4 regions of the Marinobacterium marisflavi genome follow, and region 1 is predicted to be linked to each of the others. Evidence: predicted binding sites of a transcription regulator. Region 1 holds the regulator's gene; each other region holds the start of a gene.
The links. The regulator sigma-54, encoded in region 1, starts transcription at its own class of promoters, with help from an activator protein. The targets are predictions, from matches to a motif close to TGGCACNNNNNTTGCTNT.
Positions count from the first base shown of each region.

Region 2: glnL (nitrogen regulation protein NR(II)) is a predicted target of sigma-54. The motif match lies at 1,892-1,909, and genes of this name have one in related genera.
Region 3: AC1WNR_RS11775 (flagellar hook-length control protein FliK) is a predicted target of sigma-54. The motif match lies at 1,998-2,015, and genes of this name have one in related genera.
Region 4: ureA (urease subunit gamma) is a predicted target of sigma-54. The motif match lies at 1,378-1,395, and genes of this name have one in related genera.

Region 1 covers NZ_OZ457898.1:1,083,913-1,087,122, reverse strand. Annotated here, with positions in the region: gene lptA (lipopolysaccharide transport periplasmic protein LptA) at 1-9, shown strand, start outside; gene lptB (LPS export ABC transporter ATP-binding protein) at 6-731, shown strand; gene AC1WNR_RS05355 (RNA polymerase factor sigma-54) at 764-2,323, shown strand; gene hpf (ribosome hibernation-promoting factor, HPF/YfiA family) at 2,381-2,671, shown strand; gene AC1WNR_RS05345 (PTS sugar transporter subunit IIA) at 2,687-3,145, shown strand; gene rapZ (RNase adapter RapZ) at 3,157-3,210, shown strand, end outside.
Region 2 covers NZ_OZ457898.1:2,827,360-2,830,569, forward strand. Annotated here, with positions in the region: gene glnG (nitrogen regulation protein NR(I)) at 1-807, opposite strand, end outside; gene glnL (nitrogen regulation protein NR(II)) at 808-1,863, opposite strand; gene glnA (glutamate--ammonia ligase) at 2,117-3,210, opposite strand, start outside.
Region 3 covers NZ_OZ457898.1:2,394,413-2,397,622, forward strand. Annotated here, with positions in the region: gene AC1WNR_RS11770 (flagellar basal body-associated FliL family protein) at 1-446, opposite strand, end outside; gene AC1WNR_RS11775 (flagellar hook-length control protein FliK) at 494-1,951, opposite strand; gene AC1WNR_RS11780 (flagellar export protein FliJ) at 2,167-2,607, opposite strand; gene fliI (flagellar protein export ATPase FliI) at 2,611-3,210, opposite strand, start outside.
Region 4 covers NZ_OZ457898.1:1,330,570-1,333,779, reverse strand. Annotated here, with positions in the region: gene ureC (urease subunit alpha) at 1-593, opposite strand, end outside; gene AC1WNR_RS06630 (urease subunit beta) at 604-912, opposite strand; gene ureA (urease subunit gamma) at 1,008-1,310, opposite strand; gene AC1WNR_RS06620 (urease accessory protein UreD) at 1,547-2,371, opposite strand; gene urtE (urea ABC transporter ATP-binding subunit UrtE) at 2,380-3,075, opposite strand; gene urtD (urea ABC transporter ATP-binding protein UrtD) at 3,098-3,210, opposite strand, start outside.

The DNA.
Region 1 (3,210 bases):
GGTTCATGATCAGACTGGAAGCTAACGCTCTGGCTAAAGCTTACCGCGGCCGTGAAGTGATCAAAGATGTCTCACTCAGCGTTGAGCAAGGCGAGATTATCGGGCTGCTTGGTCCCAATGGTGCTGGGAAAACCACCTGTTTCTACATGATCGTCGGTCTAATTTCTGCTGATCGAGGTGCCATACGACTCCAGCAGGATGACATCACTCGCCTACCCATACATCAGCGCGCCCGCTTGGGCGTCGGCTATCTGCCACAAGAAGCTTCCGTGTTTCGCAAGCTAAGTGTCTACGATAATCTAATGGCCATTCTGGAGACACGCAAAGATCTGACTCAGGCGCAGCGTGAAGAGAAGGCTCAAGCACTACTTGAAGAGTTCCATATCACCCATATACGCGACTCCAAAGGGATGGTGCTCTCTGGCGGTGAACGCCGACGTGTGGAGATAGCCCGTGCGTTGGCCAATGATCCGAAATTTATCTTACTAGATGAACCTTTTGCCGGCGTCGATCCAATTTCAGTCAGCGACATAAAACAGACAATTCGCCACCTGAAAGATCGCGGCATCGGTGTACTAATTACCGACCACAACGTGCGCGAGACTCTCGATATCTGTGAACGCGCCTATATTGTAAGTGAGGGACGCATTCTCGCTGAGGGCAACGCTGAGGCGATATTAGCCAATCCGCAGGTGCGTCAGGCATATTTAGGGGACGAGTTTAGGCTGTAATTGTCCTGGCTCGTTTAAGTGAATAAAGAATTATGAAACAGTCTCTTCAGCTAAAAATAGGCCAGTCATTAACGATGACGCCTCAGCTTCAGCAAGCGATCCGCCTGCTGCAGCTCTCCACACTGGAGCTACAGACTGAGATACAGAATGCGCTTGAATCCAATCCGCTGCTTGAAGTAGCTGAGGAGGATGAGGGCGACGTCCAAACGAATTCCAGCGAATCAGAATCAGTAGCCAGCAGTGACTCTGCCGAAGTCAGTACGCAAGCCAGTGACGAAATTGACTCCTCCGCAGAGAGCGAGCTGAGCAGCAATGACTGGGATGATCAGCCGGACTCTAGTCAAACCGATAGCGACTGGAATGAGGGGATACCCGATGAGCTGGCGACAGATAGCTCATGGGACGACACTTACCAAACCAGCACCACCACAAGCACGGCAACGCGCGACGATGACTGGACGCCCGGCGATAACGACACGCTGCAAGACACGCTGCAAGATCACCTAAGCTGGCAGCTCAACTTGACTCGTATGAGCGAGTTGGATCGTTTTATCGCTGAGGCTTTCATTGATGCTATCGACGGCGACGGCTACCTGACAACCGACTGCGGCGATATTCTGCTGCAGTGTCAGGAGCAGTACCCTGAAGAGTTCATGGATGTCGAGATGGACGAAGTCGAGGCGGTGTTGCACCGACTACAGCAGTTCGACCCTCCTGGGGTCGCTGCACGCGACCTGAGCGAGTGCCTGACGATTCAGCTCAAACAGCTCTCTCCTGATACCCCTCTGCGCCCAGAGGCGTTGAGATTGTGCCGTGATTATCTGGCGCTTTTGGGCAACCGCGACTATAAATCAATTATGCGTCGGATGCGGATTAAGGAAGATAGCCTTCAAGCCGTTATTGAACTAATTCAAACACTTAACCCACACCCCGGCTCGATTATCACCGAGAATGCGGCCGAGTATGTCATTCCTGATGTGCTGGTACGTAAAGTACAAGGGGATTGGGTGGTCAGCTTAAATAGCGAAGTGTCGCCAGAACTCCGAATCAACGATCAGTATGCGGACTTGATCAAGCGCGGTGATACCAGCGCACAGAACCAGTACCTACGCGATAACCTTCAAGAGGCGCGTTGGTTCCTGAAGAGTTTACAGAGTCGTAACGAAACCCTGCTGAAAGTCGCCTCACAGATTGTTGCCAAACAGATCGGCTTCTTGGAGCGCGGTGATGAGGGGATGGTACCGCTGGTTTTGCATGACATCGCTGAGGCGGTAGAGATGCACGAATCAACGATCTCACGTGTCACTACGCAGAAGTACATGCATACGCCACGCGGCGTCTTCGAACTGAAGTACTTCTTCTCTAGCCACATCAGCACAGTCGATGGCGGTTCGGCTTCATCGACAGCCATCCGCGCTGTCATCCGTAAGCTGGTCGATGATGAAGATAGCCGTAAGCCCCTGAGCGATAGCAAGATAGCCAAAATACTTGAAGATCAAGGTTTCAATGTAGCCAGACGGACAATTGCAAAGTATCGTGAGGTATTGAACATACCACCGTCAAATGAACGCAAACGACTGGTTTCGCAATAGATTTTTTGAGGCAGGGCGGGCCTCTACCCTATTCCGCCCGGTACGAGGAGAAGTCATATGCAAATTAACATCACCGGACATCATGTAGAGCTGACTGAAAGCATGAGCGAATACGTGCGTACCAAATTTGACAAACTAGAGCGCCACTTCGACAACATCCAGAGTGCTCAGGTTACCCTTAGCGTGGAGAAGCAGGGTCAGAAAGCTGAGGCCGATATTCATTTGGCCGGCGGTCAGGTTGTCGCCTCACATGAGCACGATGATATGTATGCCGCGATTGATGCGATGGTGGACAAACTTGACCGCCAGATCATCAAGCACAAAGAGAAAATGAAATCACACAAATAAGTGAAGTAATAGACAATGCAACTTGGAGAACTGCTAATCAGTTCAGCGACCCAACAGGGTGCTGACATTGCTAGCAAAAAGCGTGTCTTAGAGGTGGCCAGCGAGATGCTGGCCACTTCCGTTAATGGCACCGATGCTGACACTATTTTTTCTGGACTACTTAACCGCGAACGCTTAGGCAGCACAGGCCTAGGGTCAGGGGTTGGGATTCCCCACTGTCGCATTGCCGGAGCCGACAAACCGGCTGCTGCGTTGCTGACACTGACTAAACCCATCGACTTTGATGCGATAGACAGCCAACCCGTCGACCTAATCTGCGCTTTGATCGTTCCGGACGACGGCAACGATGAGCATCTAAAAACGCTAGCGGGCCTCGCTGAACTATTCAGCAACCCGAAAGCGCTTAACGAACTGCGCCAGAGTCCCAACAGTGATGCGCTATTCAACAACGCTCAATCCCTGTCTAGAGCCTAGAGATAATTAAGATGCGACTCGTAGTAATCAGCGGACGCAGCGGATCGGGTAAAACCACTGCACTT
Region 2 (3,210 bases), 1.7 Mb from region 1:
CGTATGACCACCGACGCGGTAGAACTCACCGTCTGCCAATACGCGCAGCAAGCGCGTCTGAGTCTCGGCCGGCATATCACCGATTTCATCAAGAAAGAGCGTGCCGCCGTCCGCCTGCTCGAAGCGGCCACGACGAGCTGCCTGTGCGCCGGTAAAGGCACCTTTCTCATGTCCAAATAGCTCGGACTCAATCAGGTCACGCGGTATTGCCGCCATATTGAGCGGAATAAACTCATTAGCAGCGCGCGGACTGTGCGTATGCAGAGCATGAGCAACCAGCTCTTTACCCGTACCCGACTCACCATTGATCAAAACGGTAATATTTGAGTGTGACAAACGCCCTATCGCGCGGAAAACCTCCTGCATCGCCGGCGCTTCCCCGATGATTTCGGTGCTGGCTTCCTCCACCGCTACAGGCTGTTTGCCGCGCTGCTCTTCAGCGTGCTCTACAGCCCGTTGCACTAGTGCGACGGCCTCATCTACATCGAAGGGTTTGGGAAGATACTCGAAGGCACCACCCTGATAAGAGGCAACCGCACTATCCAAATCTGAATGGGCGGTCATAATGATGGTCGGTATCTGCGGGAAGAGTTCCTGCAACTGAGATAGCATCTCTAGTCCATCGATACCTGGCATACGGATATCGCTAATGATGACATCAGGCTGCTCCTGCTTTATTCGACGCAGCAGTTCATCACCATTATCAAAGGTGCGAGTATCCATACCTGCGCCAGACAGCGCTCTCTCTAGCACCCAACGAATCGAGCGATCGTCATCCACGATCCAGACACATGCAGCGGCTGACATTTAACTCTCCAACGGAATATAAATTTGAAAACTGGTTCGGCCGGGCTTGGATTTACACTCAATCAGACCCGAGTGCTGGTTAATAATTGATTGGGCGATGGACAGCCCAAGCCCTGTACCCTCAGCACGACCAGTAACCATAGGGAAAAAGACAGTGTCGACGAGCTCAGCAGGAATCCCGGGGCCGTTATCGACAATCTCAACGCAGGCCACCAGACGGTGTTGTTCTGTACCTAGCGTGATGCGACGCAGCGCACGTGTACGCAGCGTAATTCTTGGGTTCTCAATATTGGCAGACTGCAGGGCCTGCAATGCGTTTTTACAGATATTCAGAATTGCCTGAATCAGCTGCTCATAGTCACCATCAAACTCGGGCAGACTGGGGTCGTAGTCACGCACCAGCTCAATTCGGCCTTCAGATTCGACATCAATCAGCGAGCGCACATGCTCGAGTACCGCGTGAATATTAACCTCTGAGATCTGTGGTTTGCGGTACGGGCCCATCATACGATCGACCAGATTGCGAAGACGGTCCGCCTCGTCAATGATGATGCGGGTAAACTCTTTGAGGTCGTCACTGGGTAGTTCGCGCTCTAGAAGTTGCGCTGCGCCACGAATACCGCCCAGAGGATTTTTAATCTCATGCGCCAAACCGCGTATTAATCCGCTGGCGGAAGCGTGGCGATTAAGTAACTCCTCCTCGCGCTCAATTCTGAGCAGGCGATCCCGTGGATGTGCCTCAATTAAGATCAAGCCATCGGGTAGCGGCGAAACACTGTAATCGGTTATCAGCGCCTGCCCTGTGACGGTTAACATTTTTGCTTCGCGCTTGCTGAAGCGGTGACCAGTCTTGGAGACCAGATGCAGTAACTCTAACTCTTCGCGCTCGCCACCGAAAAAGATCTCTGCGCTAAGACCCTGCATACGCTTACGACTAGCATCAAACAGCACCTCGGCAGAGGGGTTAGCAAAGATCACCTGACGCGCGCGATCTAGCACCAAAACGGCGCTTGTAAGATTCTCTACCAGCTGTGAATACTGATTTGGAGTTGTCATAGGGGTTCCATTTTTAACTGAATATCATGGAGCAAAAACTCTGCCAATACGCCACAAACCGCGTAATACTTGGGCTACAGACTTTTCGTCTCTGCTGATCAAAAAATATCATCGCGTGCATGCACCATTATAGTGCACAGCGAAAATAAGGCGAGTGAGGTCGCACCAAAATAGCGCTTCGTTGATTGATACGGAGGTGGGATAGATACAAAAAAGCCCAGCATAAGCTGGGCTTTTCGATTCAGTATTGGTCTTATACTGAGTAGTACAGATCGTACTCTACTGGGTGAGTAGTAGTGCTAACTTTCAGACACTCTTCACGCTTGAGCTCGATGTAAGCGGCCAGCATGTCTTCAGTGAAAACACCACCGCGAGTCAGGAACTCGTGGTCAGCTTCCAGTGCGTCCAGAGCTTCTTCCAGTGAGCCACACACCTGTGGAATCTGAGCTGCTTCTTCAGCAGGCAGGTCGTACAGGTCTTTGTCAGCTGCATCGCCAGGGTGGATCTTGTTCTGGATACCGTCCAGACCAGCCATCATCAGCGCTGCGAAGCACAGGTATGGGTTAGCGATTGGATCAGGGAAGCGAGTCTCGATACGACGGCCTTTAGGACTAGTCACGTATGGAATACGGATAGACGCTGAACGGTTACGTGCAGAGTACGCCAGCATTACTGGAGCTTCGAAGCCTGGTACCAGACGCTTGTATGAGTTAGTACCTGGGTTACACAGAGCGTTCAGTGCTTTAGCGTGCTTAATAATACCACCGATGTAGTACAGAGCTTCTTCGCTCAGACCAGCATAAGCGTCGCCTGCAAAGATGTTCTTGCCATCTTTAGACAGAGACTGGTGTACGTGCATACCAGAACCGTTGTCGCCAACGATTGGCTTAGGCATGAAGGTAGCAGTTTTGCCGTAAGCGTGAGCAACGTTGTGGATTGCATACTTAAGAATCTGAACTTCGTCAGCTTTCTTAACCAGCGTGTTACCCGCAACACCGATCTCACACTGACCAGCAGTAGCAACTTCGTGGTGGTGTACCTCTACGTGCAGACCCATAGCGGTCATGGCATCACACATAGCCGCACGCATATCGTGCAGAGAATCGACTGGTGGTACTGGGAAGTAACCGCCTTTAACACGTGGACGGTGGCCAGTGTTGCCGCCTTCAAACTTGTGGTTAGAAGACCAAGCAGCTTCTTCAGACGATACAGAGTAACCACAGCCTGACATGTCAGCGTGGAAGTGAACTTCGTCGAATACAAAGAACTCTGGCTCAGGACCGAACATAGCGCTGTCAGCGATGCCAGTAGATTTCAGGTACTCTTCTGCGCGCTTAGCAACAGAAC
Region 3 (3,210 bases), 1.3 Mb from region 1:
AGGCTAATGACTGCCGAGCGCAACGCTGTCTCGTGCTTATCTACGTTTGAGAGCACCCGCTCGTCGTAGAAGGTCATAATAGAGAGCGAGAACTGAACATACTTCTTACTATTTGGTACGTTCACAGTGAATTTGGCTTTGAAGTCCTGGTAGGACTGCTCAAATTTCTGCGGATCTGGATACTCTTTGACCTGCTTCTCGGGGCCGATATCGGCAATGGGCTCACCGTTCTCATCGAGCATGGTGTTCTCGAGCTCTTCGATCACCTCGGTCGAGGTTTGCTCTTTTTCTACATCAAAGAAACCGGTCAGATAGAGGGTTGCACCCACACTGACAGCGATGACGATGATCAAACCAAAAACGATGGCTAGTATCTTAAAGATACCTCCGCCTCTCTTTTTGCCACCCTCTTCCTGGGTATCGTCTGTCTTATCTTCTTCTGCCATCTCGGCGTTCCTCGTTACCAGTGTCCAATATGTAAATCAGCTTTATCCTAGGCGAAAGTATCGAGTTCACCATCGTGACTGCCGCCAACATGGCCACCCGCTTTCAGTTCAGTGCCATGCGCATCGCCCAGCTCGTTACTGCCACTATCGCTAGCGGCGCCATTCTGAGCAAATTGTGAACCACTCTGTTGGCCAGCACTCTCCTGCTGTACGCTGGAGTTAGCCAACTGAATGCCTTGCTCCTGCAGACTGTCACGCAGGCGCGGCAGACCTGCTTCGAGCAACTCTTTAACCGCTGAGCTCTGAGATGTCATAACCAATTGCAGCTCGCTATTCTCCATCGACATACGAATACGGACAGTGCCCAAACGCGCAGGGTAAAGCTCCATCTCCGTATCCCATTTACCGGACTCAACCATCTGCAATACCCGCTCACCCATCGCCCGCTGCAGACGCTCTTGGTTCTGAACGGTATTAAAGTTCTCTGCCAGCGGTTGTTCAGTCACGCGATGAAGCTGAGCATTGGCGTGCTGACTCGTATCTAGAGCGGTCAGTTGCACGGCTGCTCCCGAAAAGGGAGTTGTCGTGACTGGACGCTCGGTCAGTTGAACCTGTCCCGCACGCGTCATCGGTGCAGTGAGTTGACCCTCTGACTGCAACTTTGCTTGTACCAATTGCTGCGCGCCCAGTGCCCGACTGGTGAGGAAACTATCGGCTGTCACAGCCGTAGCTGACTTTGACACCGCTTCGCCGGCTACGCTCAGCTCCGCTTTAACTCTCAGACGCCCCTGCATCTGCTGCAATATCTGTCCAATATCAGCACGTGCGGCATTCTCTGTGTTCACTGCAGCAGCTACGCTAGCTTGTACTTTGCTCAAGGTTTGCTGAGTCGCCGCTTTAGCGAGTACAAGAAGATCCTCATCGACTAAAACCTTTTGCCCATCCGATCCGGCTATCACCTGCCGCGCAACCGATTCAGCACTGCCAAAGCGCTGAGCAACCTGCAGCAGCTGTGTATCTGTAATTGTAGGTTTTGCCGTGCCCTGTGGCATTACAAGAGAGCTTGTGTTCTCTGCAGGCACAGTAAGCTGCTGCGCCAGCGGCACAGCCGACTGAAGACCGGTCGCGTTTTGAATACTTTTAATCAGCTTAACAATCGCCGTCTGCGCATCTGAGTCAGCCATCTGCGGTGGTAACGCCTGACCCTCAGTACTGGCCAATGCCAGTTGCTGCATGACCTCAACCAACTGCTCAGCACTGAGCTCTTTCAGCTCCGGAAAGGTATCTAACAGTCCTGCTGCCATCTTTTGCCCCTGAGGCGGCAAATTTTTGACACCCTCCAGAAGCAGCTTGGACTCGTCACCCTGGGCTGTTCCAGCCAATAATGACTTAAATGCCTGAACCGGCGAATTTTCGCTAAGTAATTGATTTTTAGAACCTTTAATATCTGTCGCTGCAGTTTTATCCAGCGAGATTCCAAAAAAGTTGAGGCTCGAATTGTTCACAGGCATACCACCTTAGTAAATCGCTATTCGTTCTGTTGTCACTAACGATGCAATTAGCTTGCCAACAGGCTGTTTCAACCCCAATATATTCTGCAAAATTCTTTGTAAGTTATTGAATAATAATACATAAAAAACGATATATAAAAATCGTGATGTGCATCAAATCAGATTAAACGGCAGAGAGGAAAAAGCAGACAGAAGATAATTTATCATCATTATGTCGATAAATTGGCCATATATTGCCGCCTGGCCATCTCGTCCAGCTCCTTCGCCTCGGCAACTTGCCGCAACCGCCGCTGCGATTGTACGGCGTTGTCCTGCAATTTCTCGACCGCACGCAGCTTTGCACTGCACTCGATCAGATATCTCTCGTTCTGTTGCAGCACGAAACTGAGCTGCACTAGCAGTTGCTCCTGCTGGGCCGCCGACTCAGCTAGCTGTTTAATCGCCGCACGGGTGCGAATAATCGTTGCGATCGGAGCGCCCTCAGCTTCAAGTTGGCTCAGGCTAAGCTTATATTCACTAAGGAAGGAGAGAACCTGGTTGAGCGACGCGAGTGTTTTCTCTTCACCTAGCCTGGTCTCCTGTACCCGAATTTTCGCCTCTTCCTGCTCCCGCAGACGCAGGTCGTACACAACTTGCCAGTTAGTACTCATCGTTTAACCCTCCAGAACCTGAGGTTCAGTGGTGCGATTAGGTGCCTCGCGACCAGTCGTAGGTGACTCAACCTCCTCTGGTATGTTCTCTAGAAAATGAATCGACTCTTTAAAACTCACAGAACGATTGATCTCCTGTTGCAGAAAGCTACGCATAAACGGTAGTCGACTAATCGCCTGATCAACCTGCGCATTACTGCCGCGCTGATATGCACCCACACTGATCAGATCCCGATGCTCCTGATAGGCCGCGTACAGGCGTCGAAACTCATTAGCGCTCTCGAGGTGGTCAGGGCTCGCCAGTTGCGGAATCAGACGGCTTACCGACTGCAAAATATCGATCGCTGGGTAGTGTCCCTGAGCGGCCAACTCACGTGTGAGGACAATATGACCGTCAAGGATCGCCCGGGCCGAATCGACGATAGGATCCTGTTGATCGTCCCCCTCCGCCAGTACGGTGTATATCGCCGTAATCGAGCCGTTTGCCACCTGCGTATTGCCGGCCCGCTCAATCAGTGAGGGTAAGAGGGTAAATACTGACGGCGGATAGCCCTTGGTTGTCGGTGGTTCGCCAACGGCCAGCCCTATCTCTCGCTGCGCATG
Region 4 (3,210 bases), 250 kb from region 1:
TTACCCTTTCCAAGGAAGCCAAGATTCATCGGCAACGAGTCGGCCGCCGCTAACATGCGTGCAATATTCCAGGCGCCCGGGGTACAGGTTGTAGCGTTTGTACCTGTAGCGGGGCCAGTACCGCCGCCAATCATGGTGGTTACTCCGGAGCAGAGCGCTTCATCGACCTGCTGCGGACAGATAAAGTGGATATGAGCATCAATACCACCGGCCGTGAGGATACTCCCCTCGCCCGCGATCACCTCAGTGCTTGGGCCTACAATGATATCGACACCGGGCTGAATATCAGGGTTTCCAGCTTTGCCGATAGCAAAAATTCGACCATCGCGGACCGCTACATCGGCCTTAATAATGCCCCAGTGGTCAATGATCAGCGCATTGGTTATCACCAAATCAGGTGTTTCTGCACGCATCGCCTGCGACTGCCCCATACCGTCGCGGATAACCTTACCGCCACCAAACTTCACCTCTTCGCCGTAGGTGGTCAGGTCCTTCTCAACCTCCAGCCAGAGCTCGGTATCAGCCAGGCGCATGCGGTCGCCCGTTGTCGGGCCAAACATCTCGGCATAGGCCGTGCGTTGAATTCGTGACATCCCTGCTCTCCTAGTCGAGTTTGCCGCTTACGCGACCTTGAAAACCATAAACCTCGCGCTTGCCAGCCAGCTTAACCAGCTCAACCTCACGCGTCTGACCCGGCTCGAAACGCACCGCCGTGCCTGCAGCGATATTGAGGCGATAACCCCGAGCTGCGGCTCTGTCGAATATCAGCGAGTCATTCACTTCATAAAAGTGGTAGTGCGAGCCGATCTGGACCGGACGGTCACCCACATTAGAGACGGAGATCAGTTCAGTCTCGCGCCCCTCGTTTAGGTGAATCTCACCCGGTTCGGTAACAATTTCGCCAGGAATCATTTAGATCTCCTTGTTGGTGCGCAGCTACGGTGCGCGATCACCCTATTTCTGCAGATTGAAAATCGCGCAGCAGAGCTGCGCTCCTACAAAATTTTTTAAACTATAGGTTCGTGAACAGTGACCAGCTTGGTGCCGTCTGGGAAGGTCGCCTCAACCTGTACGTCATGGATCATCTCGGGCACGCCTTCCATCACATCTTCACGCTTCAATAGCGTACGACCGTAATCCATTAGATCAGCTACGGTGCGGCCATCACGGGCGCCCTCCAGTATGGCGGCGCTGATAAACGCAACCGCTTCCGGGTAGTTGAGCTTCAAACCGCGCTCTCTACGACGCTCAGCCAACAGGCCCGCAGTAAAGATCAGCAGCTTATCCTTCTCTCTGGGAGTGAGTTCCATTAGTGGCTCCTTCTAATGTCCAGCTTCAACGAACTGGCACAATGGGATCTCGGTAATTTCAGTTTGTAGAGCAAGCAGAGTACCAACTTGCTCTACTGCAGTTAACTTTCACGATCTTCGTTTATTTAGCGGACTATTTGGCAAAAATATCGAAAATCGCAGCACCCACTCTGTCACAACAGTCGCAAAAGCAATAAAAAACGCACCAACAAGGTGCGTTTAAGTGTAGTAACAAATCAGGTTGCCCAAATTCGGGGCATACAGGCGTCACGCCCGTTGATATGGGGTCGAATCAGCTTCCAAACCTCTGCAAACAGCCCAACAACCTGATGACTCTGCTCCGAAATAGTGCGCACCACCAGCAAACCATCCACCAAGGTGGCACCAGCGAGCTTGTTACCGTCCAGCACCCGCTGAACCTGCTCAACCACTTCGGCATCATCGAGGGTAGCGATCAGCGTTGAGTTTCCACTCACGCCACGCAAACCCACAGGTGAGTTGATGATCGATTCACCATCAGTTGCGAAGCGATCAAAAAGCACAGGGGCACCGTCACGGAAAATGCGCATCTCGGAGTGAATCTGACCGCGCTCAAACCGCTCCACATTGCTGGGGCGACCCAAACAGTTGATCTCCCAACCGATAAACTGAGCGCCCGGCTGCAGATGCACTTCGGTCAGAATGCGGCTCTTGGTCTCTGGAAAGAAGATATTCTCCAGCGGCATCCACTCAAGTGAGGCGCCATCAGCTACATAGAGCTGCTGGGTCAGATCAGCCTGTGCGCCGGTAGAGCGGTAGAACTTAGTGGCGCCCGGAGTTGTTAGCAGGACCTTGGCGTCAGCTTCTACCCGCAAATCAATGTGCAGCTGATCACCTGCAACAACACCACCGGGCGGATGCAACAGGTAGGTGTGGCACACACCCCCTTCAGGATAAAAGGCGCGCTGCACCGCTAGAGGCCCCTCGCGTTTGGAGTGCACCAGACGGGTTTTCTCACCGCGCAGTTGGTAGCCAAGTTCCAGCTGAGCCAGCCAGCCCTGACGTTGAGTTAGAGCGTTCAATTTTTCTCCTACACCGTCAAATATTTCGATACCAGCGCATCATCCAGCGAGGTCATCGCACCGCTCGCCACATTGCGACCGCGGTCAAGCAGCGTAAAGCTATCACCCACTTTGCGCGCAAAGGGTAGCTTCTGCTCCACTAACAGCACCGTTAGCCCCAACTCTTCGTTGAGCTTGCGGATGATGTCACCGATCTGCTGCACAATATTGGGCTGGATGCCCTCAGTTGGTTCGTCAAGGATAAGCATCTTCGGATCGACTACCAGCGCTCGCGCAATCGCCAACTGTTGCTGCTGACCACCACTGAGGTCGCCACCGCGACGGTTAAGCATCTCTTTTAACACAGGAAAGAGATCAAAAATATAGTCTGGAATTTTACGCTTAGCGCGCGGTAGCACCGGCAGACCAATCTGCAGGTTCTCCTCCACCGTCATCAGCGGGAAGATCTGCCGTCCCTGTGGTACGTAGCCAATTCCGACATAGGGTCGCTTCTCCACTGAGAGCTTAGAGATATCCTCACCCTGAAACAGAATTTGCCCTTCTTTGATGGGGTTGTGGCCCATCACGCAATCGAGCAGCGTGGTTTTACCCACACCGTTGCGCCCCATCAGCACCGAGCACTCGCCCTCGGCCACATGGAAATCGAGATCCCAGAGTGTGTGAGACTCGCCGTAAAACTGGTTAACTGACTTAAGTTCTAACATCTATTCTCTACCTCAATCACCGCTATTCGCCCAAGTAGACCTGTTTAACGCGCTCATCCGACTGAACCTGGTCCATGGTCCCCTCAGCTAACACACTTCCCTGATGCAGCACGGTTACCGTACGCCCGCCCTCAG